DNA from 3 places in the Arthrobacter sp. TE12232 genome. Region 1 is predicted to be linked to each of the others. Evidence: riboswitches for the same ligand, from Rfam matches in the RefSeq annotation. Region 1 holds a riboswitch; each other region holds the start of a gene.
The links. Region 1 has a riboswitch for S-adenosylmethionine ahead of ACVWZ7_RS12690 (DUF1737 domain-containing protein). Riboswitches for the same ligand answer to the same signal wherever they lie in the genome.

Region 1 (10,120 bases):
TTGGCCACCTCGCCCCAAGGCGCCGCCACGCACCTCACCCAGAATCAGCGGTACATGACCATGCAGGAACGCTTCGGGCTCACGGTCCGGAACCAGCTGACCTGCGGCCTCCACGTCCACACCTTTGTGGAATCGCCGGAGGAGGGCGTGGCCGTGATGGACCGGATCCGCGACAAGCTTGCCGTCCTGATCGCCCTCAGCGCGAATTCCCCGTACTGGAACGGCGCAGAGACAGGGTTCGAAAGCTACCGCACCCAGGCCTGGAACCGCTGGCCGGGCTCGGGCCCCACGATGATCTTCGGCAGCCTGCCCGTCTACCGGCGGCTGGTGACCCGGCTGGTGGAAAGCAATGTCCTGATGGATGAAGGGATGATCTATTTCGATGCCCGGCTGGCTCGGCTGCATCCCACCGTGGAGGTCAGGGTCGCCGATGTCTGCCTGCGGGCCGAGGATGCGGCGCTGATCGCCGTGCTGGTGCGCGCCCTCGTGGAATCGGCGTCGCGGGAATGGAACGACGGCGTCGAGCCCGCCCCGGTACCCACGTTACTGCTGCGGATGGCCGCATGGCAGGCCAGCAACTGCGGACTGCGCGGGCAGCTCCTGGACTTTGGAACTTTCACCCCTGCCCCGGCCGCCGACGTCGTCCGGGCACTCGTGGACTTCGTTGCCCCGGTCCTTGAGGAACAGGGCGAGCTGGACCTGGTGCGCGCGGGCGTCGAGCGGATCCTGGCGGAGGGCACGGGCTCGCAGCTGCAGCGGGAGCCGTTCCGCGCCGGCGGGCTGGCCGCCGTCGTCGAACGGGCCGTCGAAGTGACGACGCAAGGGGACGCCGGCGGAGAGCCAGCCGGGCACGAGCCATCCCTGGGCCGGGTGCGCCGGGGCTAGACCTGCTTGAGCGCCTGGCCGAGGTCGCGGATCAGGTCCTCGACGTCCTCCAGGCCGACTGAAAGCCGCACCACGCCGTCGCTGAGCCCGATTGCCGCGCGGCCTTCCGGGCCCATGGCGCGGTGCGTCGTGGTGGCCGGGTGCGTGATGAGGGACTTCGAATCACCGAGGTTGTTGGAGATATCGATGATCCGCAGCGCATCCAGGAGCGCGAAGGCGGCCTCCTTGGCGGTGCGGCCCGGGGACGGCGAGAGTTCCAGCGTGAGCACGGTGCCGCCGGCCTTCATCTGCTTCGCCGCGAGATCGTACTGCGGGTGGGAGGGCAGCAGCGGGTACTTGACCCAGCTGACCGCGGGCTGCTGCTCAAGCCAGCCGGCCAGCCGCAGGGCGGAGGCGGAGGAATGGTTGACGCGCAGGGCCATGGTCTCCAGGCCCTTGGTCAGGACCCAGGCGTTGAACGCGGAGAGCGAGGGGCCGGTGTGCCGCATGAGCTGCTTGACGGGCCCGTCGATGAATTCCTTGGTCCCCAGGATTGCCCCGCCGAGCACGCGTCCCTGTCCATCGATGTGCTTGGTGCCGGAGTAGACGATCACGTCGGCCCCGAGGTCTCCGCAGCGCTGCAGCAGCGGGGTGGCGAAGACGTTGTCGACCACCACCGTGGCGCCGGCCGCGTGTGCCAGTTCGCTCACGGCGGCGATGTCCACGATCTCCTGCATCGGGTTCGACGGCGATTCGAAGAAGACCGCCGTCGTCGGCTCGGACAGCGCAGACTTCCACTGCTCGAGGTCCGGACCGTCCACGAAGACTGTCTCGACGCCCCAGCGCGGCAGGATCTCGTTGAGGATCACAAAGCACGAGCCAAACAGCGAGCGGGCGGCGACCACCCGGTCGCCGGCCCCCAGCAGCGCGCCGAGGGCGGTGAAGACGGCGGACATGCCGGACGCCGTCGCAAAGCATGCCTCGGTGCCCTCGAGCAACCGCAGCCGCTCCTGGAAGGTTGCGACGGACGGGTTGCCGTAGCGGGAGTAGACGAAGCGCTCGTCCTCCCCGGTGAAGGCGCGCTCGGCGGCGGCCGCGGACTCGTAGACGAATCCTGAGTTGAGGAAGATCGGCTCGGCGGTTTCCTGGAAGCCTGTACGGTCAAGGCCTCCGCGGACGGCCTGGGTGTCGGCCGCCCATTCGGCGGCGTCTGGATTGAAAGTCACTTAAATCTTTCCGAGGTTGGTGGGCAGGCCGCGGTTCTTCCAGCCGTTGACGGTGCGTTCGCCAAAGCGGTCGGTCTCGCCTTCGAAGCCCTCAAGGACGTTGTAGGAGGTGTAGCCGGCCTGCGTCGCGGCCGTCGCTGCGGCGATCGACCGGGCGCCGGAGCGGCACAGGAATACGAGCTCGACGGCGGTGTCCTCGGGCGCCTGGCGCTGGAGCTGTTCCACGAAGTGCGGGTTGGGCACCCCGCCGGCGAGGGTCCACTGGATGAAGAGAGGATCGTTGTCCGTGGCCTTCGTATCCGGGATGCCGATGTGGGCCCATTCGGCCTCGGTCCGGACGTCCACCAGGATGGCGCCGGCCTCCAGCTTGGCCCACGCCTCGTGCGGGCTGAGGTCTCCGGCGTAGCTCATGCGTGGCCCTCGAAGGCGTCTTCGGCACCAAACTCGTCACTGTCGAGTTCATCCACGGCGTTGGCCACGGCGGCGTCTGCGCTCGCAATTGCGGCCGGCAGGACCAGGGCCTGCGCCACGATCACCGTGCTGCCGTTGAAGGTGGCGGCGGGGCTTCCGTGCAGGACATAGCCCTCGGCCAGGGCGGCCGACACGCGCTCACAGAAGGCGCGGTCGTCGGCGCCGGTGAACAGGCGGTAGGCCAGTTTGTCCTCGCCGGCGGGAGCTGCGGCGGGGGCTGTGCCGGGGGCGGCTGCTGTACCGGGTACAGCGGGTATGGATGTGTCGGGCACGACGGATCTCCTCTTTCACGCTTGCAGCTCGAATGGTCGATATGCCGAGTATTCACCTGAGGCACCCCGCCGCGAAAGGGAGGGTTGCCGACCGGCCAGTCAGGGCTTGGCACCGGTTCTCATTACTCCCCAAAAACGTAACACTTACGACGCCGGCCCGCACCGCCGCCGTCGTCATGTTCCGTAACCGGACCGCGTTTCCGCGGGGTGACACACGCGGCGGACTGAGAAATCAGAGTTGCGGGGTGAGAACCGGGTGCGGCGCCAAGGCGAGTAGTAGCGGGCTCCAGTTTCGGGTACTGCCCACTCGTGTCCGCCGGGAGTTTGCGCAGTCTACTGAGGGGATCGGACTGACACGTCGGCCCGTCCCACGTTTTCTGTGGATCAAGTTATCTCTGCGTGCAGTTGTCTGTCCCTCAATTTTTGTCTGAATCGGTGGCCCGAACCGCCGGAGCCGCAGCCGCGGCCCTGCGGGTGACGGCGGAATGGAGCAACCGTGGGCCCGCGCATACTGGTTACTGGCATTGCAGGCGCCGCCGGCCGGGCCGTCGCGGCCCAGCTAGCAGCCCGCGGCATCCCGTGCCTCGGCTCCGACGCCCGCGACGTCACCCGGCAGGGCGAGGACGCCACCACCGCAGCGGCAGTCAGGCTCCTGCCGGCGACGGACCCGGACATGGTCCTGGACCTGCGCCGGCTGGTGGACCGGGAAGCCATCAACGTCATCATTCCGACCCTCACCGTGGAACTCCCGGTCCTGGCTGCGGCCCGCGCCGGATTCGGCCGGGACGTGCGGATCATCGTCGGCGACCCTGCCGCGGTGGCCCTCGCCAACGACCACCTGTTCACCGCATGGGCGTTGCAGGCAGCCGGCATTCCCGTCCCGCGTTTCGGGGTTCCGGGCGACCTCGCCGCCGCGCCGGCGTCCCTGGCCGACCTCAACGGTCCCGTCGTCGTCAAGCCGCGAACTTTCAAAGGCACCCACGCCGTCCACCTGCTGGCCGGGACCGGCTCCGTCAGCTGGAAGAACCTGCCGGCCGGGCAGCTGGTCCAGGAGTTCATCCCGGGCGCCGACTACGTGGCCCTGGTGTTCGGCACGCCGCCCCGCAACGCGATGGCGCCGGTGGCCGTGGTCCTTGAGAAGACAAGAACTCCGTACGGTCGGGCCGGCAGCGACGAAGTCAGCCGCAGGGTGCCGGCGGCCGAGGCCAACGATGTGCGGAAGCTGGGCCTGGCCGCCGTCCGCACGCTCGGGCTGACCGGCCCGGTCCAGGTCCAGATCCGCCGCCGCGCGGACGGAACCCCCGTGGTGCTGGGCGTCTGCCCGACACTCGGGGCGAACAGCACGTGGGCGCCCGAACTGCTCGACGCCGTCCTGGCAACGTTCATGCTCCCGGCATTCAACCCGGCGTCCTTCCGGCGATGCCCGGCGATTCCCGCCGATGCCCTGGGGTGAGGCGCCGGTGCCGGTCGGCCCGGCACAGGAACTCGTCCTGGTGTTCATCGGATTGCCCGTCCTGGCGGCGGCGGTGATGGCGGCTGTTGTTCTGGCGCTGGCCGTCTCTTTTGAGGTGCGGTCCGCGCGGTGTCGGCGCCGCCACGCGCCTACTCTCTGGCAGCAGTGGCCCACCGTGTCCATCATTGTGGCGGCGCACAATGGGGGCGGGCTTCTGGCGGACTGCATCCGGTCAGTCCAGGGGAGCCGGTATGAGCGGTACGAGCTGATCCTGGTGGATGCCGGCTCCACGGACGACACCCCGGAGCTCATGGCGGGGTTCGCCGCCGAGGACGGACGGATTGTGTTTGCGGGAAGGTCACCCGCCGCGGCGGCGGGATACGGGGCGGCACTGAACCTGGGCGTGGGCCGGGCCGCGGGGGAGGTGCTCATGTTCCTTCCCGCGGACGCCGTCCTCACCCGGCGGACCGTGGACCGGATGCTGCAAGCCTTCGACGTCGGGAGTGGCGGTCCCGACGGAGTCGGCGCCGTGTGGGGCGGCGAACGGACCCTCACTGCCGGTCCTGCCGCGCGGATCGTAGACCTGATAGGCCGCGGCTGCGGCGGGATGGCCCGGCGGGCGCAAGCGGCCTCCGGTTTCCTGCCCGTCTTCGCGGCAGGTATGGGCGCGGTGCGGCGTGACGTCCTGACGGAGATCGGCGGCTTCAGGGAGGACACTGGTGCCGCGCAGCTTGAGTTGGGCTGGCGGGTGCGAAGCGCAGGCTACCGGGTGGGATTCGCCCCGCGGGCCGTCATCACGGGCCAACACCCGGTGCGCGTCGGTGAGCTGTGGAGGCGGCGGGTGGCGCGCGAACGGTCGCTGCTTCAGTGCCTGGGGATCCACAAGTCAGCCGTTGGTGACCTCCGTCGGCGTCCGATGGGCGACTGCCTGGCGGCCATCACGGTTGCCGCCATCATCCTGCCAGCGGTCCGGACCGCCGGCGTGCTCGCGCTGGCCTGCCTCGCGCCGGCGAACCTCCTGTCCGGAGCCCGTCCCGGAGCCGAACCGCTTCCGGACATCTGGGCACAACCGGAGGCCTGGGGGCTCGGCGGCGCAGTCGTCCTGGCGGTGTTCTGCGCCGGGGCTCTCGCACTTGCCGTCGACGGCACGATCAGCAACCTGCGTCACTTGTGGGCACTCCCGGCGCTGCCGCTCTACGCGGTGTTCTCGGGGTTCGCCGTGCTGGCTGCCATCGGTGCGGAGTTCCGTGCCGCCGGCTATTCGATCGTGGCGAAGAGGGCGTTGAGCTCGGCCGTGAGCTGCCGGCGCAGTTCCGGGGTGCCGATTTCCTGGCCGTCGATGTGGTTTACCGGCGCCAGGAGCCGGATGCTGGAGATCAACCAGACGGCGTCGGCGTCCAGCAGGTCCTTGGGCTCCAACGGGCCGTAGCCCAGCTCCCAGCCGGCAGCCTTGGCGGCCGTGAACAGGGCGCCCTGCGAGGTGCCCGGGAGGATGCCGCTGTCCAGCTGCGGGGTGATGAGCCGCCGGATCGTGCGAACGCCGCCGGCGCCGTCGTCCGTCGTTTCCAGGTGCGCCAACAGAACAGTCGACGTCGGTCCCTCCAGGACCCGGCCGTCCGCGGATGTGAAGATGACATCGTCCGCGCCGTGCTCGTGGGCGTAGCGCAGCGCTGCCATGTTCACGGCGTAGGAGAGGGTCTTGGCGCCGAGCAGCAGCCAGGGCGCGCGCTCGCCGACTTCGCTGTCGTAGCCGCGGTCCAGCAGGATGACGTCGATTCCGGTCTCGCGCTGCCGGCGGCCCGCCGCCCCGGGGGCGGACGCCTGGACCCAGCAGGTGGGGGCGGCGGCGCCTTCCGGCCCGCGGGTGACCAGCAGCTTCACCACCACTTCATCATCGTCCGTGCCGCCGGCTGCGGTCACGGCAGGATCCTGGCGCCGGTACTCGCCGATGGCGGTCTCCACCGCGCGCCTCCAGGCGTCCTCGGCGGGGATATCCAACTCCAGCAGGCGGGCAGAGCCGGCCAGCCGGGTCAGGTGCGCCTGGATCTTGCGGGGCCGGCCGCCCACGGCCAGCAGTGATTCGAAAACGCCATCGCCGCGGGTGGCGCCCAGGTCCGTGGCCATCAGTTGCGGCTTCGATGCGTCAGCAACGCGGCCGCCCTCGAACGCCGGATCGAGGAAGACCAGCACGGTCGCGGGCGCGGGCATAGTGGCAGGAGAGGTCATGGCTACAGCTTAGTCTCGGTAGTCCCGGGATAGGATTTGCTCGTTGCCCGTTCCGGAACTGTTCCGCGGGCCTGAAGCTTGAGGGGTTCGCCTGTGCTGTGGCCATTTCCGCTGGCGGAGACTTTACCGTCCTGGGCGGTCCTGATCCTGACCCTGGTCGACTTCGCCATCCGGGTGCTGGCCCTGGGCATCATCCCCGGGAACCGGCGGCCCACCACCGCGATGGCGTGGCTCCTGGGCATCTTCATCGTGCCCACCCTGGGCCTGGCCTTGTTCCTGCTGTTCGGCAACTTCCGGCTTTCCCGCCGCCGCCGTGCCCAGCAGGAGGCCGTCAACACCCGGGTCCGGGCGGGGACATCGGCGCTGCAGGCCGTCGAAAGCCGCTACAGCGGACCCGAATGGGTGGCGTCCGCCTCTGAACTGAACAAGACGCTGGGATCGCTGCCGATGGTGGACGGCAACAGCGTGGAGCTGCTGCCCGGCTACCCCGATTCCATCAAGGCGATGACGGAGGCGGTCCGCGGCGCCAAATCCTTCGTCAATGCCGAGTTCTACATCATGAGTTCGGACCACGTCACGGACGATCTGTTGACCGCGATGGAGGAGGCGGCGGAGCGCGGTGTCGAGGTCCGCGTCCTGTTCGACCACCTGGGCACACTCCGTATCAAGGGTTACCGCAAGCTGAAGGACCGGCTCAAGGCCAGCAAGATCCGCTGGCGGCCCATGCTGCCGCTCAGCCCGGTGCACGGCCAGTGGCGCCGGCCGGATCTTCGCAACCACCGCAAGATCATGGTGATCGACGGCGAGATCGCCTTCACCGGATCCCAGAACCTGATCGAGCCGTCCTACAACAATCCCAAGCACCGCAAGGTGGGCCGCGAATGGGTGGAGCTCATGGCCTGCCTGCGCGGGCCGATTGTCACCACCCTGAATGTGGTTTTCGCGACGGACTGGCTCAGCGAAACCGACGAATCCCTTGAAGCGCAGTTGGCGCACCAGCCGGAGTCCCACCCCGGAAACATCACGGCACAGGTGGTTCCCAGCGGCCCCGGGTTCATCACCGAGAACAACCTGCGACTCTTCAATACCCTCATCTACTCAGCTCAGCACAAGATCTCCCTCTGCAGCCCCTACTTCGTCCCGGACGACTCGCTGCTCTATGCGGTGACGACGGCGGCGCAGCGCGGCGTCGAGGTGGAACTCTTCGTCTCGGAAAAGGGTGACCAGTTCTTGGTCCACCACGCGCAGCAGTCCTACTATGAGGCGCTGCTCGAGGCAGGGGTACGGATATTCCTCTACAAGGCGCCGTATGTACTGCACGCCAAGCACTTCACGATCGACAACGAGGTTGCCGTGCTGGGTTCCAGCAACATGGACATGCGCTCCTTCTCGCTGAACCTCGAGGTCTCCGTGATGCTCCTTGGCGAGGACATCGTCCAGCGGATCCGTGCGGTCGAGGACACCTACCGCAGCATTTCGCACGAACTCGTGCTGGACGACTGGATCAAACGGCCCATGAAGGTCAAGTACGTGGACAACGTGGCGAGGCTGACGGCAACGCTGCAATAGCGCCGGCGTTGCTGGAACTGCTGTGTGGTGCCGTCCAGCGTCCAGGGACGTCAGATCTGGCGGAACTCAGCTTCGGGGAAACTCGGTCCTCGCGGAACTCAGCCTCGGGGAAACTCGGTGCCGAGCGCCGAGAGGACCCCGAATGCTTTGGTCCGGATTTCCTCGTATTCCTCCTGCGGGGACGAATCTGCGGTGACGGCACCGCCGACGCCGAGACTCAGTACCGCCGTTCCGTCGCCGAGGGCCCGGACCACCAGGGTCCGGATCGCCACGGCGAGGTCGGCGGCCCCGTTTAGGGAGAAATAGCCGATCGCCCCGGAGTACACGCCGCGCGGGGCGGCCTCCAGCCGGTCCAGGATGGCCATGGTGCTGACTTTCGGGGCGCCGGTCATCGAACCGGCAGGGAAGCAGGCGGCGACAGCCTCGGCCCGCGGCATTCCGGGCCGGAGCTGAGCGTCGATGGTGCTCACCATCTGGTGCACCGTGGCGTAGCTTTCGATCGCGCACAGCCGGCTGACGGCCACCGAACCCGGGACGGCGAAATGGCTCAAGTCATTGCGCAGCAGGTCCACGATCATGATGTTTTCCGCGCGGTCCTTCGCCGAGGTCTCCAGTTCCTGCCGCAGGGCCGCGTCCGCACCCGGGTCCGCATCCCGGCCGCGCGTCCCCTTGATCGGCTCGGCCCGCATCCTGCCGTCCGCGGCAATCTGCAGGAAACGCTCCGGAGATGTGCTCGCCACGGCGAGGCCGTCGAACCGCAGATAGCTGGCGAAGGGAGCCGGGTTACGGCGCCGGAGCTCCAGATAGGTCTGCCACGGATCCAGGCCGTCCGGGCCTACGCGGTGCGGGACCGCGGATGTGGCCGCGGTGAGCGCGGTGGTCAGGCAGACCTCGTAGGTATTGCCTTCCGCGATCTCCCGCTGGGCCTCGGCGACCTTGGCCTTGTAGCCGGCTTCCGCGTCTCGGGCCGTGAACTGCGGCGAGGCGAGCTGAGGCGCGGTCGAACGAAGTGCCGCGGATCCACTGGAGCCGGACACTCTGGAGCCGGACACTCCGGAACCGGGCGCCGCTGCGGCGGCCACGGCCCCGCGGGCGGTCCTCAGCCAGTCGTCGGCGTCGGGCGTGTCCAGGGCCAGCAGCCAGGCCGTGCCCTCGGCATGGTCCAGGACTACGGCGCGGCCGGCGAAGATCAGGCAGGCGTCCGGGGTGGGGGACGCGACGTCGGTGCCGCCGGTTTCGCGCTTGAGTTCGTAGCCCAGGTACCCGAGCCAGCCCAAGGTGAACCCGCACGGATAGTCTTCGGGGGCCCGGAGCGCCCGGCGACCCCAGACGCCGTCGAGCCAGCGGAAGAACGGGCCGTCGGTGGTCGCCGTGGCCTGGCCCGCGCTGACGCGGGTCAGGCCGGAACTGTGCCGGACCGCCTGGCCGAAGCGGCCGCCGTCGTCGGCCAGGATGCTGAAGCGGCTCCGTTCCGCAGCCTCCGGGGCGAGGCCCGCCGGATCCAGCGAGGAGTCGAGCCACACGGCGTTGGCTGAGCCGCCGAAGAGCGCATCGAACAGTTGCGCGGCGTCAGGCTCGGCGTCGATTCGTTCAGCCCGCAACTGCAGGGCGCGTCGGATGGCGAGTTCGGGCAGCAGCGCGGGCGCGACGGCCGGAAGGTATTGAAGGGCCTGCAGGACGTCGTCGGGGGCGGCGCCGTCCGCACGGTTCAGCACGTGCACATCGGCGCGGGCCGGGACGTCGTCAGCCGCCAGCCACTGATCTTCCTGGGCTGCCCACTGGTCCCAGAACGGTTCATAGGTCTCGCCGTCCCGGGCCAGCGCCCGGGCCCGGCGGTCGGAGTCGGAAGAATCGGCCCAGATCACCGCGTCCAGCAGCGGGCGTGCCGCTGCGGCGCCGGCGCCGACGCCCTCCACCAGGACAATTTCGGCCGGGCGCGTGGTGCGGACTTCGCCGTCGTAGTGCCGCTCCCAGTTCCAGCTGACCCACTCCGCGGCCTCCCCGCGACGCAAGGGCGACAGCACTGTGGTGACGTAACG
Region 2 (10,120 bases), 1.8 Mb from region 1:
GCCATGATCAGGCGCCGATCAGCCGCGCGGCCAGGTAGCCCTCCACCTTGTCCAGGGAGACGCGTTCCTGGCTCATGGTGTCGCGTTCGCGAATGGTGACGGCCTGGTCCTCGAGGGTCTCGAAGTCCACGGTGATGCAGAACGGGGTGCCGATCTCGTCCTGGCGGCGGTAGCGGCGGCCGATGGCGCCGGCGTCGTCGAACTCGATGTTCCAGCTCTTGCGCAGCTGGGCTGCGAGGTCCTTGGCCTTCGGGGACAGGTCCTCGTTGCGGCTCAGCGGCAGCACGGCTGCCTTCACCGGAGCCAGGCGCGGATCCAGCTTGAGCACCGTGCGGATGTCCACCCCGCCCTTGGCATTGGGGGCCTCGTCCTCGGTGTAAGCATCGATCATGAAGGCCATGAACGAGCGGGTGAGGCCGGCCGCGGGCTCGATCACGTACGGGGTGTAGCGTTCGTTGGTGGCCTGGTTGAAGTAGCTCAGGTCCGCGCCGGAAGCCTTGGCATGGGTGGAGAGGTCAAAGTCGGTGCGGTTGGCAATGCCTTCGAGCTCGCCCCACTCCGAGCCCTGGAAACCGAAGCGGTATTCGATGTCCGTGGTGCCCTTGGAGTAGTGGCTGAGTTTCTCCAGCGGGTGCTCGAAGAAGCGCAGGTTCTCTTCGCGGATGCCCAGGCCCGTGTACCAGGACATGCGTTCCTTCATCCAGTACTGGTGCCACTGCTCGTCGGTGCCGGGCTCGACGAAGAATTCCATTTCCATCTGCTCGAACTCGCGGGTGCGGAAGATGAAGTTGCCCGGCGTGATCTCGTTGCGGAACGACTTGCCGATCTGGCCGATGCCGAACGGCGGCTTCTTCCGCGAGGTGGTCAGGACGTTGCTGAAGTTCACGAAGATGCCCTGGGCGGTTTCGGGCCGCAGGTAGTGCAGGCCTTCCTCGCTGGCGACAGGGCCGAGGTAGGTCTTGAGCAGGCCGGAGAATTCGTGGGGCTCCGTCCACTGGCCGCGGGTGCCGCAGTTGGCGCAGGCGATGTCCTTGAGGCCGTTCTCGGCAGGACGTCCCTTCTTCTCCTCGTACTCTTCCTCAAGGTGGTCCGCGCGGTAGCGCTTGTGGCAGGACAGGCACTCCACCAGCGGGTCGGAGAAGACCTCGACGTGGCCGGAGGCTTCCCAGACCTGGCGGGGCAGGATGACGGAGGAGTCGAGGCCTACGACGTCTTCGCGGCCGCGGACCACGGACTGCCACCACTGGCGCTTGATGTTTTCCTTGAGCTCGGCGCCGAGGGGCCCGTAATCCCAGGCAGAACGCGAGCCACCATAGATTTCACCGGCCTGGAAAACGAAACCCCGTCGCTTGGCGAGGGAAATGATCTGGTCGAGGACGGATTTTGCTGCCATGGTAACTCCAATTTCTACAGGGCCGCTGGGTGCGGTCCGCGGTGTCAGGCCCGGGTCGCCGGCTGGTTGCCGGACGGGGTGATACGAACAGTGCGATGCGAAGTGTGCGATACGAACACGGCGATGCAATCTCCAAGCCTACCGGCACGCTACCGCTTCAGTGCGCCCCGCGGCCAGGGCAGGGTGGCCAGGATGATGGCACCGAGCGTCAGCAGGGTGCCCAGGACGGTGGGCAGCGCGACGACGGTCCCGGGGACCGGGAAAACCAGGTCCAGTCCGAGGGATCCCAGCAGCTGCCCGGCGATCATCCCGAGGCCCGTGACCAGCACGCCCAGGCTGCGGACCAGGAGGGCGCCGACGCCGATGAAGACGCACCCGAGCGGCCCGCCAAGGTAGTACCACCACTGCCCCGGCAGAGGATTGCCGGCACCGGACACGGCAAGCTTGACCAGCCACGCCGCCCATAGCAGGACGGCCCCGGCGATGAAGTTCACGAGGGTCGCGGCGATCGGGGACCCGTAGTGGACGGTGGCGGTGCCGTTCATGGCCTGCTGGAAACTCATCAGGAACCCGGCCAGAAGCGGCAGCAGCACGGGAAGAAGCAGCTGCAGCACGGACTCTCCGGCGCTGAATCTCGGCGACACCGCCCACGCAACGGCGGCGACGGTGAGCACGCTGCCGAGCACCCGGATACCGGTGATGGGCCTCTTCCCCGCGGGCCCGATTCCCATCCGGTCCACCAACAGACCGCTGAGGGTCTGCCCCGTCACGGCGGCCACAGTGAAGAGGGCAACGCCGAGCAGTGCCACGGTGAAGGACTGGGCGAAGACGAAAAGCGCCCCGATGCAGCCGGCCAGGACGTAGTAACGCGGAAACTGCCGTTCGCGCACGGCCGGCAGGATCCGGGCCAGCCCTGCCCGGCCCTTGGGCAGTGCCACGGAAATGACGCCCATCACCACTAACCCGGTGCTGAAGCTGACGACGGCGGCACCAATGCCGTCGCGGAGCTGCACCCCGAGCGCGCCGTTGATCCGGCCCTGCAACGGTATGAACAACCCCGCCGCGACGGCCATAGGCAGCCCCGCGATGAGCGGGAGCCGGGGTGTGTGCGTCATTGGTGCCACCTTAGGTCAGGCATCATTGCCTATATGAGCAATCCGGAAATTGAAGACATCACCATCCGCGACACCATGATCCGGCTGGGCCAGCTGCTGAAGCTCGCGAATCTGGTGGAGGACGGTGTGGAGGCTGCGGACCTGATCAAGAACGGGCTGGTCAAGGTCAACGGCGAAATTGATGAGCGCCGCGGGCGGCAGCTTCACGACGGCGACACCGTCACGGTGAACGGCCAGACCGTGCGGATCAGCGCGCCCGCAGGATCCTAGCCGGCTTACCCCTGGCCAGCCGTCCGGGCGGCTACTTCCTGGAGTTGAGGACCGCGTGCGTGAGGAACTCGGAGACGTGACCGATTTCCTGCTGGTTGATGCCGTGCCACATGCCGGTGTACAGGACCTTGGTGAGCTTCACGTGCTTGCGCACCCAGCCCATGGTGAACTCGATCTTGTCCGGGGTGATCACCGGGTCCTGCTGGTCGCGTCCCCAGAACATCGGCACGGTGCCGTCCAGTTCGGCATCGCGGAAGCTGGGGTCACCGCCGGCGTCGACGGCAAAACCTGAGAGCCCGACGACGGCGGCGAAGTCCGCCGGCCGCTGCCGCAGCAGCGTGGTGGCCATGGCCATGCCCATCGAGAATCCGAGCAGCGTCACCGAGGGGTGGTCGGCCTTGATGGAGTCGATCCAGTCCTGCACGTACGCCGCGGCGGCCTTGACGGCGTCGAGCGAATAGTCGATGGACGCCGTCAGCGGGAACCAGGTGAACCCCGGTCCCATGGCGATCGGGGCGCGCACGGAGGCTACCGCGAATTCCTGCGGGAGCATGTCCGCCAGGCTGAGCAGGTCCTGTTCGTTGGCGCCGTAGCCGTGGAGCAGGACAATCAGCGGCTTGCCCGCACGTTCCTGCTCCGGCTTGGACCATTCGACGACAGGGGCGGGGAAGGCATCAGCGTGAGTCATGGAACCATTCTTACAGTTACCCGGCGGTAACAACCTACGGTGGCGTAGCTTGACAGGAAGAGTGCAGGATAAGAACGTGAGCGAAACCGAAGCCATGGAAAATTCACCGGAGACGTCAGCGGACACCGTCGTGACCCACCCGTGGACCCGTTACGTGGCCATGGGCGACTCGTTCACGGAAGGCATCGGCGATCCGGAGCCGGCGAGCCCGGGCGGCCACCGGGGCTGGGCCGACAGGGTGGCCGAGGAGCTCAGCCGCGGCCACAACGACTTCGCGTACGCCAACCTGGCCGTCCGCGGCAGGCTCCTGCAGCAGATCGTCGACCAGCAGTTGGCGCACTGCCTGTCCCTCAAGCCGGACCTCATCACGCTCTCCGCGGGCGGCAACGACCTCATCCGCCCGGGCGGGGATCCGGACGTCCTGGCCGAAAGGCTGGACTCGGTGGTGCAGATCCTGAGCCTGGGCGGCGCCACCGTGGTCCTGTTCAACGGTCCGGACACAGGATCCACGGTGCTCGGACGGATCCGCAGCAAGGTGGCCATCTACAACGAAAACCTGCGCACGATCGCCGCGCGCCACGACGCCGTGATCGCGGACATGTGGTCTCTGCGCCAGCTTAATGATCCGCAGATGTGGGATGTTGACCGGCTGCACTTTTCGCCGCTGGGCCACCATACGATTGCGGCGATGGTCCTGGATTCGCTGAACGTCGAACACACCCTGGAGCCGCTCGCCCCCAAGCCGATGCCGCAGCGCAGTTGGCGGGAGGCCCGCAGCGGGGACCTTGTGTGGGCCCGGGAATATTTTGTTCCGTGGGTGGTGCGGCGGCTGCGGCACCGTTCCTCGGGCGACGGCGTGACGGCCAAGCGGCCCCTGCCGGGGCCGGTGTTCGGGCCCGGCGTACCGCTGGGCTCGGGCGAAGGCCCGCCGGGCACCGAGGACGCGGTACGGTCCTGAGCCTGCGGGGCCTAAGCTGGAGGCACACTCCTCAGGCCCCGCAAATGAAGAGGCCCAGCAGCTGAAAGGCCCCGTACCGTGAGCAGTATGTTCTTCTGGATCATTGTGTTGTCGTTCCTGATTCCCATGGGAGTGCGCCTCTACCGGAGGTCCGCCCGCGGCCGGAACCAGAACGTGCCGGGCCAGTTCGGCCGGTTCCCCGGAAACCAAAGCAACCCGGCAAACCAAGGCAACCCGCCAAACCAGAGCAACCAGCCGCGGGACGGGTACACGCAGCAGGACTACTTTGGCGGCTTCGGCCAACTGGGCGCGCCGAAGCAGACCGGAGAAGCCAATCAGCCGTATCCCGGCCAGCAGTACCCGAACCCGCAGAACCCGGGCCAGCCGTACCCGGGCGGGGAGACCCCGGGCCAGCCGTACCCGGGCCCGCGGTTCCCGGACCAGCCGTTCCCGACCGAGCCGTACCCCGGACAGCAGTATCCGGGCCCGGCCGGCTACGGATCACCCGTTCCCTACGAGGACAGCCCGGAGTACCTGAACAACCCGCCCCAGCCGCAGCGGCACGAACCCGACCCGGGTGCAGGGCAGCCGCAGGCGCCCGAGACGCCGTCGGCCCCGCAGGGTTACCGGGCCCGCAAGCTCGCCGAGCTGGACCAGCAGTACAGCGACGGCAAGCTGTCCATGGAGGACTACATGTCCCAGCGCGCTGAAATCATGAAGGGCTAGGATCACAAAAGGCTGGCGAAGTCGATATCGGCCGCGTTGACGGTTCCGGCCGTCCGCCCCGGGGCCTTGTGGTTCTGCCAGTACAGATTGGTGTGGGCCACCACGAGTTCCGGCGGCGGCGCGCCATATTCGCTCAGGTCCTCGGTCGTGTGGGCGTCTGCGACCAGCGTGACGTCGTAGCCTCGGGTGATTCCGCCGTGGAGGGTCGAGCGAATGCACTCGTCCGTCTGCGCGCCGGCCAGGAAGAAGCGGCCGATCCCGCGGTCTGCCAGCACCGACTCCAGGTCCGTAGCCTCGAAGGCGTCGCTGTACTCCTTGGGCACAAGCGGCTCCGCATCACGCTGCACGAGCTCCGGCACGAACTGCCAGGCGTCGCTGCCCCGCGGGAGCTCCTCGCCGCCATGCTGCACCCAAATGACGTCCACCCCGGCGTCGCGTGCCCTCTGCACGAGGGCGGCGATGGTCGCGACGACGTCGTCGCGGCGGTAGGCCCCCGCGACGACGCCGAGCTGCATGTCCACCACGACCAGTGCCGTGTTGGGTCGGTTGACGAGCGTGGTCACAATGCCTCCCGGATCCTGGGCTTGCCTGCCCGCCCACTCTAATCCCCGCGGCCCAAGCAACGCTGAGATCATGAGCAGCGTTAACGCCGAGGGCCCGGGTCCGCGCGGTGCGCGAATCCGGGCCGTCGGCCACTCAACAGGTTTCCCCGGGCCATGTTTCCCCGGGCCGGCGGCTTACCGCTTGCCGGCGGCGAGGAGGTCTGCGGTGCCCTGGGCGTCGGCGGCGTCGACGTCGTGGAGCGAGACGCCGCGGGTCTCCTTGAGGAAGAACACGGCGACGGCGGTAATCGCGCAGGCGATCAGGAGGTAGATGGCCACCGGGACGGAGGACTTGTACTGGCCCAGCAGCGCGACGGCGATGATCGGCGCGAGCGAACCGGCCACGATCGAGGTTACCTGGTAACCGAGGGACACCCCGGAGTACCGCATCCGGGTCGGGAACATCTCGGCCATGATGGCCGGCTGCCCGGCGTACATCAGGGCGTGGAAGAGCAGGCCGATGATGACCGCGGCGAGGATGATCAGATCGTTTCCGGTGTCCATCATCGGGAAGGCGAAGAAGCCCCAGGTCGCACCCAGAACGGCGCCGGCCATGTAGACGGGCTTGCGGCCCACCCTGTCCGAGAGCCGGCCGACCATGGGCACCACGGAGAAGTGGATGAAGTGGGCCACGAGCAGGAGCAGCAGGATCCGGGCGGTGTCGGCGTGGACCACCGTCTTGAGGTAGGTGATTGAGAAGGTGACCACGAGGTAGTACAGGATGTTTTCCGCGAAGCGGAGGCCCATCGCGGTGAACACGCCGCGGGGGTAGCGGCGGAAGACCTCGGCAACGCCGTAGCCCTTGTGCCCTGCCTCAACTTCCTTGCGTGCTTCCAGGAAGATCGGGGCGTCGCTGACCTTGGTGCGGATGTAGTAACCGATGAGGACGATCACGGCGGAGAGCCAGAAGGCGACCCGCCAGCCCCAGCCAAGGAAGTCCGCCGAGGACAGCACGGAGGACAGGATGAACAGCACCGCGGTGGCGAAGAGGTTGCCCAGCGGAACAGCGGACTGCGGCCAGCTGGCCCAGAAGCCGCGGGACTTGCTGGGGCTGTGCTCCGCGACGAGCAGGACGGCGCCGCCCCATTCCCCGCCGACGGCGAAGCCCTGGGCGAAGCGAAGGAAGACCAGCAGCGCCGGGGCCCAGTAGCCGATCTGCGCGAAGGTGGGCAGGCAGCCCATCAGGAACGTGGACACGCCCACCAGGATGATGCTGAGCTGGAGCAGCTGCTTGCGGCCGAACTTGTCGCCGAAGTGGCCGAAGACGATCCCGCCGATCGGGCGGGCAACGAAGCCGACGGCGTACGTGAGGAACGCCGCGAGGATTCCGTCCAGTTCGGTCTGCGAATTCGGGAAGAAGGCCTTGCCAAAGACCAGCGTGGCCGCGGATGCGTAGAGGAAGAATTCGTACCATTCCACCACGGTGCCGGCCATGGAGGCCGCCACCACCTTCTTCAGGCCGGACGTCTTGACGTCGGGCTCGCCTGCGCGCGTCGCGGCAGCGTTTTCCGTGCTCATGACAACTCCTTCGGTGTCGCCTTCGACACCCCGTGGACCATTGGGCTGAGATGTTGTGTGAATTAGCACACACAGCGCTATTCCCAACGAGTATGGTTCCCGGGGCCGTGAGCCACAACGACCATTAGTGCAGAGAGCATCTGCAAAAATGCACAGCCGTGAGCGGCGGCTAGGCGAAGAAATTGCTCCGCAACTGGCCGCTGAGCTGCCCGATTTCGGTGAGGAAGCCGTCGTGGCCGATCGGCGCCTCGATGATGTGCAGCTCGGGGCCCCCCGGCAGGGCCTCGGCCAGTGCACGGGACTGGGCGGGGAAGTACAGGCGGTCCGAGTCCACGGCCGCCACCAGGAACTCGGCCGTGGCCGGGGCCAGGGAGTCCCGGAGGCTTCCGCGTCCGCGGCAGACGTCGTGGCTCATGAGCGCCTCGGTGATGGCGATGTAGCTGTTGGCATCAAAACGCCGGACCAGTTTGTTGCCCTGGTGGTCCAGGTAGCTTTCGACCTGATAGCGTCCGCGCCCGGCCAGCGATCCGGCTTCCAGGGGCGCCTCGGACTCCTGGGCGTTGCGGCCGAACCGGTCGTCGAGCTCGGCCGCGGAGCGGTAGGTGATGTGCGCGATCCGGCGGGCGAGGGCGAGCCCCGCTTCGGGTTCCGGGCCGCCGTAGTAGTCCCCGCCGTTGAAGTTCGGGTCCTGGCGGATGGCCAGGGTCTGGGCCTGAGCGAACGCAATCTGTTCTGCGGTGCTGCTGGCGCCGACGGAAATCACGGCGCAGCGCCGGACCCGCGCGGGGTAGGTCACGGCCCACTCAAGGGCGCGCGCGCCGCCGAGCGAACCGCCCAGCACGGCGTACCAGCTGTCGATGCCCAGGGCATCGGCCAGCCGCGCCTCGGCGGAGGTCGTGTCCCGCAGAGTCACGAGCGGGAACCTCGATCCCCAGGGGCGGCCGTCGGGGGCCGGCGTGGAGGGTCCCGTGGAGCCGTAGCAGCCGCCCAGGATGTTGATCGATACGACGAAGTACTTGTCCGTATCCACGGGGGCCCCGGGTCCGGCCAATTGTTCCCACCAGCCGGGCTCCTCGCTGGCACCGCGGGTCACATGGGTGTCGCCGGTCAGGGCATGTTCAATGAGGACGGCGTTGGAGGCATCGGCATTCAGGGTCCCCCACGTCTCAAAGCCGAGGACCACATCCGGCAGCTGGACCCCGGATTCGAGCTGCAGGTCACCGATCCTGAGGTACCGGACGGTCCCGTCCGGCACCCGGTCAGCTTGGGCGGCGGGTCTTGCGGAAACGGAGTTCCGGGTTGGTTTGGTTTCGGGTTCACCACTGCGGGTGACGGCAATCGTCATATGAGGACCTAACTTCGCGCTTGCCTGCCGTCAGCTGACCGGCAGGCCAGGTCTTCACCCGGGGCACCCCGCCGCAAATGGAGGGTTGCCGGCCAGCAAGCCGGGGCTGTCGCTGGCACTCATGACCTTTTATGAGTGTACGAAACAGCGTGCGGAAATGACGAAGATTGTGACTTCCGTGTGACAGCCGGCGGCCGGCACTCCCCGTCCGTGGGAGGCCGGCCGCCGGTTGTCCGGTGGAGCTAGGCGCTCTTGGCCGCGCGGAATCCGGCGTCGAGGTCCGCAAGGATGTCGTCAATGTGTTCCAGTCCGACCGAGAGCCGCACCAGGCCGGGGTTCACGCCGGCCACGGCCTGCTGCTCGGGCGAGAGCTGACTGTGGGTGGTCGACGCCGGGTGGATCACGAGGGAGCGGACGTCGCCGATGTTCGCGACGTGCGAGTGCAGCTCGAGGGCATCAACGAAGCGTTTGCCGGCCTCCGCTCCCCCGGCGATGTTGAACGCGACGACGGCGCCGGTCCCCTTGGGCCCGTACTTGCGCCCGCGCTCGTACCAGGGGCTGGATGGCAGCCCGGCGTAGGCGACGGATTCGACGTCGTCCCGCGCCTCCAACCATTCGGCCACCTTGGTGGCGTTGGCCACGTGGCGTTCAACGCGCAGGCTAAGGGTCTCGATGCCCTGGGCAATGAGGAATGCGTTGAACGGGGACACGGCGGAGCCGAGGTCGCGCAGGAGCTGGACCCGGGCCTTGAGGATGTAGGAGAGGTTGGCCCCGAGCGCGCCGCCGGCGCCGAGGTCGCGGGCGTAGACCAGTCCGTTGTAGGTGGGGTCCGGGGTGTTGAAGCCGGGGAACCGCTCGGGGTCCTTGCCGAAGTCGAACTTGCCCGAATCCACGATCACGCCGGCGATCGCGGCACCGTGGCCGCCGAGGTACTTGGTGGCGGAATGGACCACGATGTCCGCTCCCCACTCGATCGGCCGGATGAGGTAGGGGGTGGACAGGGTGTTGTCGACGATCAGGGGCACGCCGGCCTCGTGGGCCACCTTGGAAACGCCCTCGATGTCCAGAACGTCCTGGCGGGGGTTGGAGACCACTTCGCCGAAGAACAGCTTCGTGTTGGGCCGGACGGCCTCGCGCCACTGGTCCAGGTTGTCGGGGTCCGCAACGAAGGTCACGGAGATACCGAACTTCTTCAGCGTGTGCGCGAGCAGGTTGTAGGTGCCGCCGTAGAGACTGGGGCTGGCGACCACGTGGTCCCCGGCCTCGGCGATGTTGAGGATCGCGAACGTCTCGGCGGCCTGGCCGGAACTGAGCAGCAGGGCGGCGAGGCCGCCTTCCAGGCTGGCCACGCGCTGTTCCACCGCGTCCTGCGTGGGGTTGCCGATCCGGGTGTAAATGGGGGCAAGTTCAGCGAGGGCGAAGCGGTTCGCGGCGCTTTCGGCGCTCGGGAACACGAACGACGTCGTCTGGTAGATCGGGAGGGACCGGGCGCCGGTGGCGGAGTC
Region 3 (10,120 bases), 1.1 Mb from region 1:
GTGGACCCAGAGTGCCGAGGCGACTTCCTCGGCGAAATCGAATTCACGGGGCGCCGCGGCGGAACCGATCCGGACCACGAGCGGGCCGCCGAACGGCCTCCGCCCCACAACCTCCACTTCGGCGTCGAGGTCGATGTCCTCGGCGGCGAGGTAGCGCAGGAGTTCCGGGTTTTCGTCGCTGATCCGGGTGATGCGGCCGGTGTGGCCGTCGTCGAGTTCGCTCAGGCGGAACGCGGCGGGCATCAATACGGTGCCGTCCGCGGCCGGGATGGGATCGCCGTGCGGGTCCCGGGAAGGGTTCCCCAGTTTCGCCGCCATCCGGTCAATGAAGGTGTCGGAGACGGCATGCTCCAGGAGCTCGGCTTCGTCGTGGACCTCGTCCCAGCGGTACCCGAGTTCCTGAACGAGGAACGTCTCGATCAGCCGGTGCCGCCGGACCATGGACAGGGCCAGCCGGACCCCGTCGCTGGTGAGGGTGACCGCGCTGTAAGGCTTGTGGTCTACGAGGCCTTGGTCCTTGAGCTTGCGGACCATCTCCGACACCGAGGAATTGGCGACCCCCAGGCGCTGCGCCAGCTGGGTGGAGGTGATGGGCTTCTGCTGCCATTCGGTGAACGAGTAGATGACCTTGACGTAGTCCTCGATCGAGGAGGAGGGCGTACTGGTCTTCACAAACCCAAGCCTACCGTCAGCCGCGGGCGGAGAACGTGAGCCAGAGCAGGACCAGGTTGAGTGCCACGACGAGCACCACGCTGATGATGGCGGCGATCCGGAGGGCCAACCCGTCGGCAAACCTGCCCATCAGGGGCTTGTTGCTGGTCAGGACCACCAGAGGGACCAGGACAAAGGGAATCCCGAAGCTGAGGACCACCTGGCTCAGGATGAGTGCCCACGTGGGATCGAACCCGACCGCCAGCAGCACAACGGCCGGAATCAGGGTGACCACACGGCGGGCCATGACAGGAATCCGGATTTTGAGCAGGCCCTGCATGATGGTTCCGCCGGCATAGCAGCCCACCGAGGTGGACGCCAGGCCCGATGCGAGGAGCCCGACCGCGAAGACCACGCCGACGACGGGGCCGAGGTTGGCGGAGATGGCGGCGTGCGCTCCTTGGATGGTGTCCGTGCCGTCCTCGCCGCCGAGAGTGGAGGCGGCCAGGAGGAGCATCCCGATGTTGACGATGCCGGCGATGGCCAGCGCGGCCACGACGTCGAACCGGGTGGCCCGGACCAGGCGGGCGACAGCCGACGGCGGGACATGCTGGTGCTCGTCGGGCCGGTGCCGGTCCCGGGACAGGGCCGAGTGGACGTAGATGGCGTGCGGCATGACGGTGGCGCCGAGCATGCTGGCAGCCAGGAGGACAGTGTCCGGGCCCTGGAAGCCGGGAATCAGCCCGGCCAGGGCGGCCCTCGGATCGGGCGGGCTGATGATCAGCCCGGCCAGGAAGCCGATGGTGATGATGCCGAGCAGGAACATGATGATGAATTCGAACGGCCGCTGCTTCTCCCGGGCCTGCACTGCGAGCAGGAGCATCGACACCGCGCCGACAATCACGGCGCCCAGGGGGAGTGGGAGGCCGAACAGCAGGTACAGCGCCATTGCGCCGCCCACTACCTCGGCGAGGTCGGTGGCGGCGGCCACGATTTCGGCCTGCAGCCAGAAGGCGCGGCGCCAGAACGGCTTGAGCCGCTCGCCCAGGATCTCCGGCAGGCTCTTGCCGGTGACAACCCCGAGCTTGGCGGACTGGTACTGGACCAGGACGGCCATGATGTTGGCGACCACCAGGACCCACACCAGAAGGTAGCCGTACTTCGCGCCGGCGGTCAGGTTGGCGGCCACGTTTCCGGGGTCGACGTAGGCGATCGACGCCACGAACGCCGGGCCCAGCAGGCCGATCAGCGCCTTGTGGGCACCCGGATGTTTATAGGTGCGGGCGCCCTGCGGCGGTTGTTCGTGTCCCTTTACGTCCAACACTGACAGCTCCCGTGATTGGCGCGTCCTCGTTGACGCGGCGGCCGGCGCCGGCGGGAAAATGGCCGGCGTCAAAGTTTTGTCAGCCTACAAGAAATTATTAGGCATACCGAAACAATAAGCCCCGATGGCCTTCCCCTGCAATCCGGCCCGGGGTCAGGCCCGGATGGCACGCCACGTCTGCGTCAGGTAGGGCAGCCGGAGGATCTCGCCGGGGGCATGGCCCAGGTGCTCATTCAGGTACCAGTCGAGGTTGGCCATGACCTTGGCCCGGGTGGCCTCCGACGCTGCGAGATAGTAGCTGCGGGACTTCGCCAGCTCCTTGATGTCCTCCGCGGTGACAGCGTCTTCCCATCGGGTCAGGTGGCTCTCCAACGCGGTGAACTCGGGGCCCACGGGCGGCCGGAAGTGCGGTTTGTGGACATCCCCGGCGTGCATGATGCGGGAGAGTCGGTGTACCCACGGCACAGCGGTGTCCAGCTGGTTCCAGACCAGGCCCAGGACTCCGTGTGGCCGGAGGATCCGGGCGATCTCGGTGCTGGCCAGGCGGGGATCGCACCAGTGCCAGGCTTGGGCGACAGTGACGAGATCAAAGGCTCCCGGCTCGAGGCCCGTGTGCTCCGCGGTACCTTCGACGGCCGTAACCTCCGGCAGGGCCCGGCGCAGCTGCTCGAGCATGTCGGCGGAGGGGTCCACAGCCACCGTGTGCAGTCCCCGTGCGGCAAGGAGGGCGGTGAACTTGCCGGTGCCGGCGCCAATGTCCGCGGCGTCCTTGGCCCCCGCCGGGATCAGCCAGTCGGCCGATTCCTGCGGATAGCCCGGGCGGACGCGGTCGTAGTGCTCTCCGCCGTCCTGGAAGCTCTGTCCGAGTTCCTGGCGCCGTTGACTGTGCAGCTTGGGCCCGGCGTGCAGTTTGGGCCTGCCATGCATTTTGGGCACGCTGTGCAACGTGCGATCTCCTTCGGGGAAGGTCCTGCCGGTTCAGGTACCTTTCGAATTTACCGCACCGGCGCAGTGCCTGATCCCCAGCGCCTGATCCCCAGCGCCTGGTCAGTAGTGCCCAGTCAGCAGTGCCCAGTCCAAACAGTGCCTAGTCCAGGGTGCAGGGCGCGGCGCCGGCAGTGCCCGGCGTGTTCGGCGCCCAGTGCGGGTAGCTGCGGGTGTCATTGGCCGGCACCCAGCGGCCGGCATCCACCACGTAATCCCAGCCAAGCCCTGTTTGCCGCAGTTGCCGCAGGCCGGCCAGCAGGCGCTCGGCGTCCTCCAGTCGGGATCCCAGGCCAAAGCTGGCCCGCAGGGAGCCGGCGGGCAGGCCGAGCCGCTTGAGCAGCGGGTGGGCGCAGAAGCGGCCGTCGCGCAGGCCGATCCCGTGTTCGGCCGACAGGTAGGCGGCCACCAGCCCGGCGTCGTAGCCCTCCACGGAGAAGTTCACGACGCCGATGGTGCCTGCGCCCGGCTGACCGTCGGCAAGCGACGAGTCGGCAGACGACGAGTCGGCGAAGATCTGGTGTACGGTCACGCCCTCGATGCGCTGGAGGCCTTCGACCAGGAAGGACCGGATGGCGTCCTCGTGGGCGTACCACTGTGCCGGGTCCAGCTCTGCGATCACTTGGGTGGCGCGGGCCAGCGCGGCCGCGCCCAGGACGTTCGGCGAGCCGCCCTCGTGCCGGGCCGGTCCGGTGGTCCAGCTGACGGAGTCGAGCCGGGCGTCGCGGACGGCGCCGCCGCCAGCCAGGTGCGGGGTGCCGGCGTCGAGCCAGTCCGTGCGCCCCACCAGCACGCCCGTGCCGAACGGGGCGTAGAGCTTGTGACCCGAGAAGGCGAGGTAGTCGACGTCGTCGGCGGCGATATCGATCCGCCGGTGCGGCGCCAGCTGCGCTGCGTCGACGACGATCCTGGCGCCGTACTCGTGCGCCAGCGCGGCGAGGGCGCGGATCGGCAGGATCTCGCCGGTGACATTGGAGGCGCCGGTAACGGCCAGCAGGCTCACACCGCCGCGTGCGAGCTCGTCCCGCAAGCGGTCGATGGTGGCCGCGAGGGTGGGCGCGGCCACGACGCTGCGGTGCGGGACGTTCTGCCAGGGCAGGAGGTTCGCGTGGTGTTCGATGTCGAGGTAGATGACCTCGCCGGCGGGCCGGCCGTCCTGCAACGGCAGGCACCCGGCCAGCAGGTTCAGGGAATCGGTGGTGTTGCGGGTGAAGATGACGGAATCGTCCGGCCGGCCGCCCACGAAGTCCCGCACGATGTCCCGGGCGTTCTCGTAGACCGAGGTGCTGATCTGGGAGGCGTAGCCGGCGCCGCGGTGGACGCTGGCGTAGTACGGCAGGATTTCGTTCAGGTAGGCCGAGACAACGGACAGGGCCGGGGCGGAGGCGCCGTAATCGAGGTTGGCGTAGCGGGCGTGGCCGCCCTTGATCAGCGGGGACTGGATCTCGGCGCCCGTGACGGCGGCGAGCGGGCGTGCGGCGGCGGCAAACCGTGCGTCGACTTCGCGGGCGGCGGGGAAAATGGCAGTTGTCATGGGACCTCACTCGAACAGGACCCCACATCGTGGGAATCCGCGCTTGCCGGGTCCGTTCCGGACCGGCCAGGTCGTCACCCGGGGCACCCCACCGCGACTGGAGGGTTGCCGGCCAGCAAACCGGGGTTTAGCGCTGGCACTCGTGACCTGCATCGAGCGTAGGACATCGGTGCAGCCGGGGAAAAGGCGGCCTCCGAATGTGAAGCGTTTTGTTACGTGCGCGCTGCAATGCGCACGTCGGCCGAAGAAACGACGGTGGCGGCCCCGGAATGGGGGCCGCCGCCGTCGTTTGTTCGATTGTTGAGAAAGGTCGGACGATCCTAGAGGAGGTCGTCAAGTCCGGGGTTGAGCCGCTTGAGCACTTCTGAGTGGAGGATCGAGTTGGTGGCCAGGGCGTTGCCACCGAAGGGGCCGTCCTCGCCCTCGAGCGAGGTGAAGCGGCCGCCGGCTTCGGTGACGATCGGCACGAGGGCGGCCATGTCGTAGAGGTTCAGTTCGGGTTCGCAGGCGATATCCACCGCACCCTCGGCCACGAGGCAGTAGGACCAGAAATCACCATAGGCGCGGGTGCGCCACACTTCCTCGGTGAGGCCCAGGAACTCGTCCAGGTTTCCGCGTTCCTTCCAGCCGCCGAGGCTGGAGTAGGACAGCGACGCGTCCTCGAGCTTGGAAACGTTGGACACCTTCAGCCGGGTGGCGGAGGCCAGGGAGCGGCCGGTGTAGGCGCCCGCGCCCTTGGCCGCCCACCAGCGCTTGCCCAGGGCCGGCGCGCTGACGACGCCGACCACCGGTTCGCCCTCGTCAACGAGGGCGATCAGGGTGGCCCAGACCGGGACGCCGCGGACGAAGTTCTTGGTGCCGTCGATCGGGTCAATGATCCAGCGCCGGGAGCCGTGGCCCGAGCTGCCGAATTCCTCGCCCAGGACCGCGTCGCGCGGCCGGGAGCGGGAGAGCTGGCCGCGGATGGCCTCTTCGGCGGATTTGTCGGCGTCGGTGACCGGGGTGAGGTCGGGCTTCGTCTCGATCCGAAGGTCCAGCGCCTTGAAGCGGCTCATGGTCTGGGAATCGACGGAATCTGCCAGGACATGGGCAAGGCGCAGGTCATCGTTGTAGCTCGAATCGGTTTGGCTCATGGTTCCAAACTACCGTCTAAGCGGGCGGGCCGCCGGGAGGCCGCGGTGCTGCGCCGCGGGCCGGTGAGGGGCCGGATTAGGACACAGTGCCGAGTTCCTTGGTGTCCTGCGCTTCCATCCGCGGGTCTGTGCCCAGCAGCCGGCGCAGGGAGGCCAGCCTTGCCGGCCCGGAGGGACCCGCATGCCCGGCCGCAACCCATGCATCGACGCCGCAGTTGACGGCGGTGGAGTCGTGCTTGCAGCCGCGTTCGCAATCGTCCGTGCCCGGTTCCAGGTCCGGGAAGGACCTCAGGATCCGGTCCGGATCCACGTGGGCCAGCCCGAAGGACCGGATGCCGGGGGTGTCGATGATCCAGCTGCCGGCCGGGGCATCGTTGACTTTTAGCGCCAGCGCGGAGGAAGACGTATGGCGGCCGCGGCCGGTCACCGCGTTGACGCCTCCGGTGGCACGTTCGGCCCCGGTCAGTGCGTTGACCATGGTGGATTTGCCGACGCCGGAATGGCCCAGCATGACGGTGACCTTGCCGTCGAGGTAGCCGCGGAGCCGGGAGACGGCGTCCTTGTCGAGCCGGGCCGAAAGGCCGTCGTCGGAGCGGGCGTCGATGCCTGATGCGGCGGAGTCCGCCGTCTTGGAGATGATGACGGGGAAGTCGAGGTGCGTGTAATTGGACAACAGCTCGGCGGGATCCTTGACGTCGGCCTTGGTGACGAGCAGCAGCGGCTCAATGCCGGCGTCGTACGCGGCCACGAGCGCGCGGTCGATGAAACCGGTCCGGGGCTCGGGATTGGCCGCCGCCACCACCACCACGAGCTGGTCGGCGTTGGCCACAACGGCCCGTTCGATCGGGTCCGTGTCATCGGCACTGCGGCGCAGCAGCGTCTTGCGGTCCAGGATCTTCACCAGCCGGGCGAGGGTGTCAGGTTCACCGGTAACGTCCCCGACGAGGGAGACGAAGTCGCCGGCCACCACGGGATTGCGGCGCAGTTCCCGGGCCCGCGCGGCGATGATCTTGCGTTCCCCGGGGGTGCCTTCGCCGACGACGGCGGTGTAGCGGCCGCGGTCAACGGTGATGATGCGGCCCGTGACGGCGTCGTCGTAGCTGGGCCGGTCCTTGGTGCGGGGCCGGGAGCCCTTCTTGTTCGGACGGATCCGGACATCGGACTCGTCCCAGGAATCAGTGCTGCGTGCCACCGGCGCCGTCCTCGTCCGTGGTGGGTCCCTGCGCCAGCATGGCTTCCCAGAGCCGTGGGAAGTCGGGCATCGTCTTGGCCGTGGTCGCGATGTCCTCGACCTCGACGCCTGGCACGGCCAGGCCGAGGATGGCGCCGGCCGTGGCCATGCGGTGGTCTGCGTAGCTGTGCACGACGCCGCCGTGCAGCTTGGCGGGCCGGATGATGAGTCCATCCGTTGTTTCCTCGGCATCGCCCCCGAGGCGGCTGATCTCGGCGACGAGGGCGGCGAGCCGGTCTGTTTCGTGACCGCGGAGGTGCGCGATGCCGCTCAGCCGGGAGGGGCCGGTGGCGAGGGCGCAGAGCGCGGCGACGGTGGGGGCGAGTTCGCTGGTTTCGTCGAAGTCGCCGCCCTTGATTTCGCGTCCGCCGGTGACGGTCAGGGTGCCGGCGTCGAGCGTCACGGTCGCGCCCATTGCGGTCAGGATGCCGCGCCAGAGGTCACCGACCTGCGTGGTCCCGGCGGGCCAGTTGGGGATCCGCACGGTGCCGCCGGTGGCGAGGGCCGCCGCGAGGAACGGGCCGGCGTTGGAGAGGTCCTGCTCGATCCGCTGGTCGAACGCGCGGATCGGGCCGGGGGAGACCACCCAGTGGTTCGGTACCGAGTCATCTACCGTGACGCCCACTCCGCGCAGCACGGCCACCGTCATGTTGATGTGGTCCAGGCTCGGCACGGGCTTGCCTGCATATTCCCTGCTCTGGTGTTCCAGATGGAGCCCCTCGGTGAAGCGGGCGCCGGCCAGCAACAGGGCGGAGACGAACTGGGACGATGCACTGGCGTCGATGACGAGGTGGCCGCCGCGCACTTCACCCGTGCCCTTCACGGTGAAGGGCAGCGACGACGCCGGACCGCCGTCTGGCGCGCTGACCGCCACGCCCAGGCCTGCCAGTGCCTCGATGATGGTGCCCATCGGCCGTTTGCGGGCGTGCGGGTCTCCGTCGAAATGTGACTCTCCGCGGCGAAGCGCGGCCACCGGCGGCACAAAGCGCATGACCGTGCCGGCCAGGCCGCAGTCGATCGCCGTTTCCGCCGCGGCGGCGTCCAGGCTGATCGGGATGATTTCCAGGTCGGGCCCGAACGCGCCGTCGCCGGGAACTTCCGTCACGGTGGCCCCCAGTTGCCGCAGGGCCGCAATCATCAGCGCTGAATCCCTGGAGTGCAGGGGCGCCCGCAGGCGGGACGGCCCGTCCGCGAGGGCCGCGAGCACGAGGTACCGGTTGGTCAGGGACTTGGAACCCGGAACGGTGACGGTGGCGTCGACCGGCCGTGCCGCGAACGGCGCGGGCCAGTGCGGAGCGGCGTCGGCAGCATGGCGGCCGGCTGAGCGGGAGGGGGTAGCTGCAGAGGGGGTGGTGCCAGTCATTACCGTCTTAGGCCCCGGCCTTGTGGTCGACGGCGTTGCGGACCACTTTGTCGGCCTTCTTCAGCCGCTTGTTGGTGGTCTTCTTGGCATCGGCCGCGAAGTGGCTCGCGTTCTTCTTCGCGTCCGCGGCGAAGGTGCCGGCGCGCCACGCCAGGCTGGGCTTGCCGGCGGTGTCGACGGCAGCGAGCAGCGCGCCGCCGGTCAGGGAAACGTTTTTCAGGAGCTGCTTGCGGCGGGCGTCGCGGGCTTCCTTTGAGGAGATGTCCGCGCTGCGCCATTCCACGTAGCTGTTGAGGGCCGAAATGACGGCCAAGACGGTGGCTGCCAGCCGGGCGGACTTGCCAAGGGCGAAGCAGACGCCGGCGCCGACCTGGGTTCCGCCAATCGCGCGCGCCAGGACCTTCTCATTGACCTGGAACGGCAGTGCGTCGGCGGTGCGCCGCAGCAGGGGAGACAGCTGTGCCGCAGTGTCATCCGCATTCTTGAGCTTGTGCACGCCGGCGAGGACGAAACTGGAGGCGAGCATGGGCCGGGCGAGAAAGCGGACAATCGACATGAATTTCCTCCTGGATGGACGAACTGCGGATTCACTGCGGGAGAACCGGTTCTAGTCTTGCACTTTTGCGGAATATTTGCCTGCCGGACGTGGTTGTGAAAGGCAGGTTTAAGCACGGCTCAGGAAGGCGGAGATTTGACGCAAGTGTTGGACAGAACGGAACTGGAAGCCCGTTCCGGGCAGCCGTGGACCGTCGCGCTTCCGGGAGTTCCGGGTGCCCGGCGGAACGTGACAGTAGACTTGGACGCAATGAGCACCATGGACCCGGCCGTTACGGCCATGCACGAGGTTGCCGGAAACGACGCCACGCCCACCCCCACACCTGATGCCAGTGCGGCCGCCGCCCTGGAAACCGAGGTGGACGGCAAGCCGCTGGACGTCTCCACCGAGTCCGCGGAAGAGCGCCGGGCGCGCTTTGAACGCGACGCCATGCAGTACGTGGACCAGTTGTATTCCGCGGCCATGAGGATGGCCCGGAATCCCTCGGACGCCGAGGACCTGGTCCAGGAGGCGTACACGAAGGCGTTCTCGGCCTTCCACCAGTACAAGCCCGGCACCAACCTGAAAGCCTGGCTGTACCGCATCCTCACCAACACCTACATCAACCTGTACCGGAAGCGTCAGCGCGAGCCCCTGCAGTCGAATTCGGACACGATCGAGGACTGGCAGCTGGCCCGCGCAGAGTCGCATACGTCCTCGGGACTGCGTTCGGCTGAAGCCGAGGCGCTTGACCACCTGCCCGATTCCGATGTGAAGCGCGCCCTCCAGTCGATTCCCGAGGAATTCCGGCTGGCTGTGTACTTCGCCGACGTCGAGGGCTTCGCGTACAAGGAAATTTCAGACATCATGAACACCCCCATCGGGACCGTCATGTCCCGGCTGCACCGCGGCCGGAAGATGCTGCGGGACATGCTTGCGGACTATGCCGCCGAGCGGGGATTCAGGGCCGCCACCGAGTCAACCAGCGCGGCCGACAGCAACAAACAGGAGAACAGGAAATGAGCGACTGCCAGGGACTGGGCGATTGCGACGACGCCCGGATGCAACGTATCTATGAATATCTGGATGGTGCGCTCACGCATAAAGACATCGCAGAGATCAAGGACCACCTGGACAGTTGCCCGGAGTGCCTGGAGCAGTACGACCTCGAATGTGTCATCCGCGTGATGGTCAAGCGTTCGTGCACCGAAGCGGCTCCGGAGAACCTCAAGAACTCCATCCTGGACCGGATCCACTCCATCCGGACCGTGGAAGCCTAAGCCGCACAGCGAAGGACCCCAAAGCGAAAGACCCCGGAACCGTGAGGTGTCCGGGGTCTTTCGCTTAAAGCATTCAATCCTAGCC

Region 2: linked by a shared signal. The riboswitch ahead of metX (homoserine O-acetyltransferase MetX) and the one ahead of ACVWZ7_RS12690 (DUF1737 domain-containing protein) in region 1 are both predicted to bind S-adenosylmethionine.
Region 3: linked by a shared signal. The riboswitch ahead of ACVWZ7_RS17660 (aminotransferase class V-fold PLP-dependent enzyme) and the one ahead of ACVWZ7_RS12690 (DUF1737 domain-containing protein) in region 1 are both predicted to bind S-adenosylmethionine.

Annotation. Positions count from the first base shown of each region.
Region 1 covers NZ_JBSSFK010000001.1:2,858,132-2,868,251, forward strand. The annotation lists gene ACVWZ7_RS12675 (glutamate--cysteine ligase 2) at 1-885, shown strand, start outside; gene ACVWZ7_RS12680 (O-succinylhomoserine sulfhydrylase) at 882-2,090, opposite strand; gene ACVWZ7_RS12685 (rhodanese-like domain-containing protein) at 2,091-2,501, opposite strand; gene ACVWZ7_RS12690 (DUF1737 domain-containing protein) at 2,498-2,746, opposite strand; SAM riboswitch class IV at 2,846-2,960, opposite strand; gene ACVWZ7_RS12695 (ATP-grasp domain-containing protein) at 3,330-4,286, shown strand; partial or broken gene ACVWZ7_RS12700 (glycosyltransferase) at 4,363-5,115, shown strand; gene ACVWZ7_RS12705 (aminodeoxychorismate lyase) at 5,544-6,512, opposite strand; gene cls (cardiolipin synthase) at 6,606-8,081, shown strand; gene ACVWZ7_RS12715 (chorismate-binding protein) at 8,180-10,120, opposite strand, start outside.
Region 2 covers NZ_JBSSFK010000001.1:1,094,206-1,104,325, forward strand. The annotation lists gene ACVWZ7_RS04890 (GNAT family N-acetyltransferase) at 1-5, opposite strand, end outside; gene ACVWZ7_RS04895 (glycine--tRNA ligase) at 8-1,393, opposite strand; gene ACVWZ7_RS04900 (DMT family transporter) at 1,543-2,508, opposite strand; gene ACVWZ7_RS04905 (RNA-binding S4 domain-containing protein) at 2,542-2,778, shown strand; gene ACVWZ7_RS04910 (alpha/beta hydrolase) at 2,810-3,466, opposite strand; gene ACVWZ7_RS04915 (SGNH/GDSL hydrolase family protein) at 3,561-4,424, shown strand; gene ACVWZ7_RS04920 (hypothetical protein) at 4,512-5,150, shown strand; gene ACVWZ7_RS04925 (isochorismatase family protein) at 5,153-5,713, opposite strand; gene ACVWZ7_RS04930 (MFS transporter) at 5,888-7,270, opposite strand; gene metX (homoserine O-acetyltransferase MetX) at 7,440-8,615, opposite strand; SAM riboswitch class IV at 8,627-8,742, opposite strand; gene ACVWZ7_RS04940 (bifunctional o-acetylhomoserine/o-acetylserine sulfhydrylase) at 8,858-10,120, opposite strand, start outside.
Region 3 covers NZ_JBSSFK010000001.1:3,945,904-3,956,023, forward strand. The annotation lists gene ACVWZ7_RS17645 (metal-dependent transcriptional regulator) at 1-672, opposite strand, end outside; gene ACVWZ7_RS17650 (Nramp family divalent metal transporter) at 689-1,975, opposite strand; gene ACVWZ7_RS17655 (class I SAM-dependent methyltransferase) at 2,129-2,902, opposite strand; gene ACVWZ7_RS17660 (aminotransferase class V-fold PLP-dependent enzyme) at 3,063-4,493, opposite strand; SAM riboswitch class IV at 4,528-4,641, opposite strand; gene hisN (histidinol-phosphatase) at 4,814-5,626, opposite strand; gene rsgA (ribosome small subunit-dependent GTPase A) at 5,703-6,818, opposite strand; gene aroA (3-phosphoshikimate 1-carboxyvinyltransferase) at 6,802-8,220, opposite strand; gene ACVWZ7_RS17680 (DoxX family protein) at 8,228-8,776, opposite strand; gene ACVWZ7_RS17685 (sigma-70 family RNA polymerase sigma factor) at 9,026-9,778, shown strand; gene rsrA (mycothiol system anti-sigma-R factor) at 9,775-10,035, shown strand.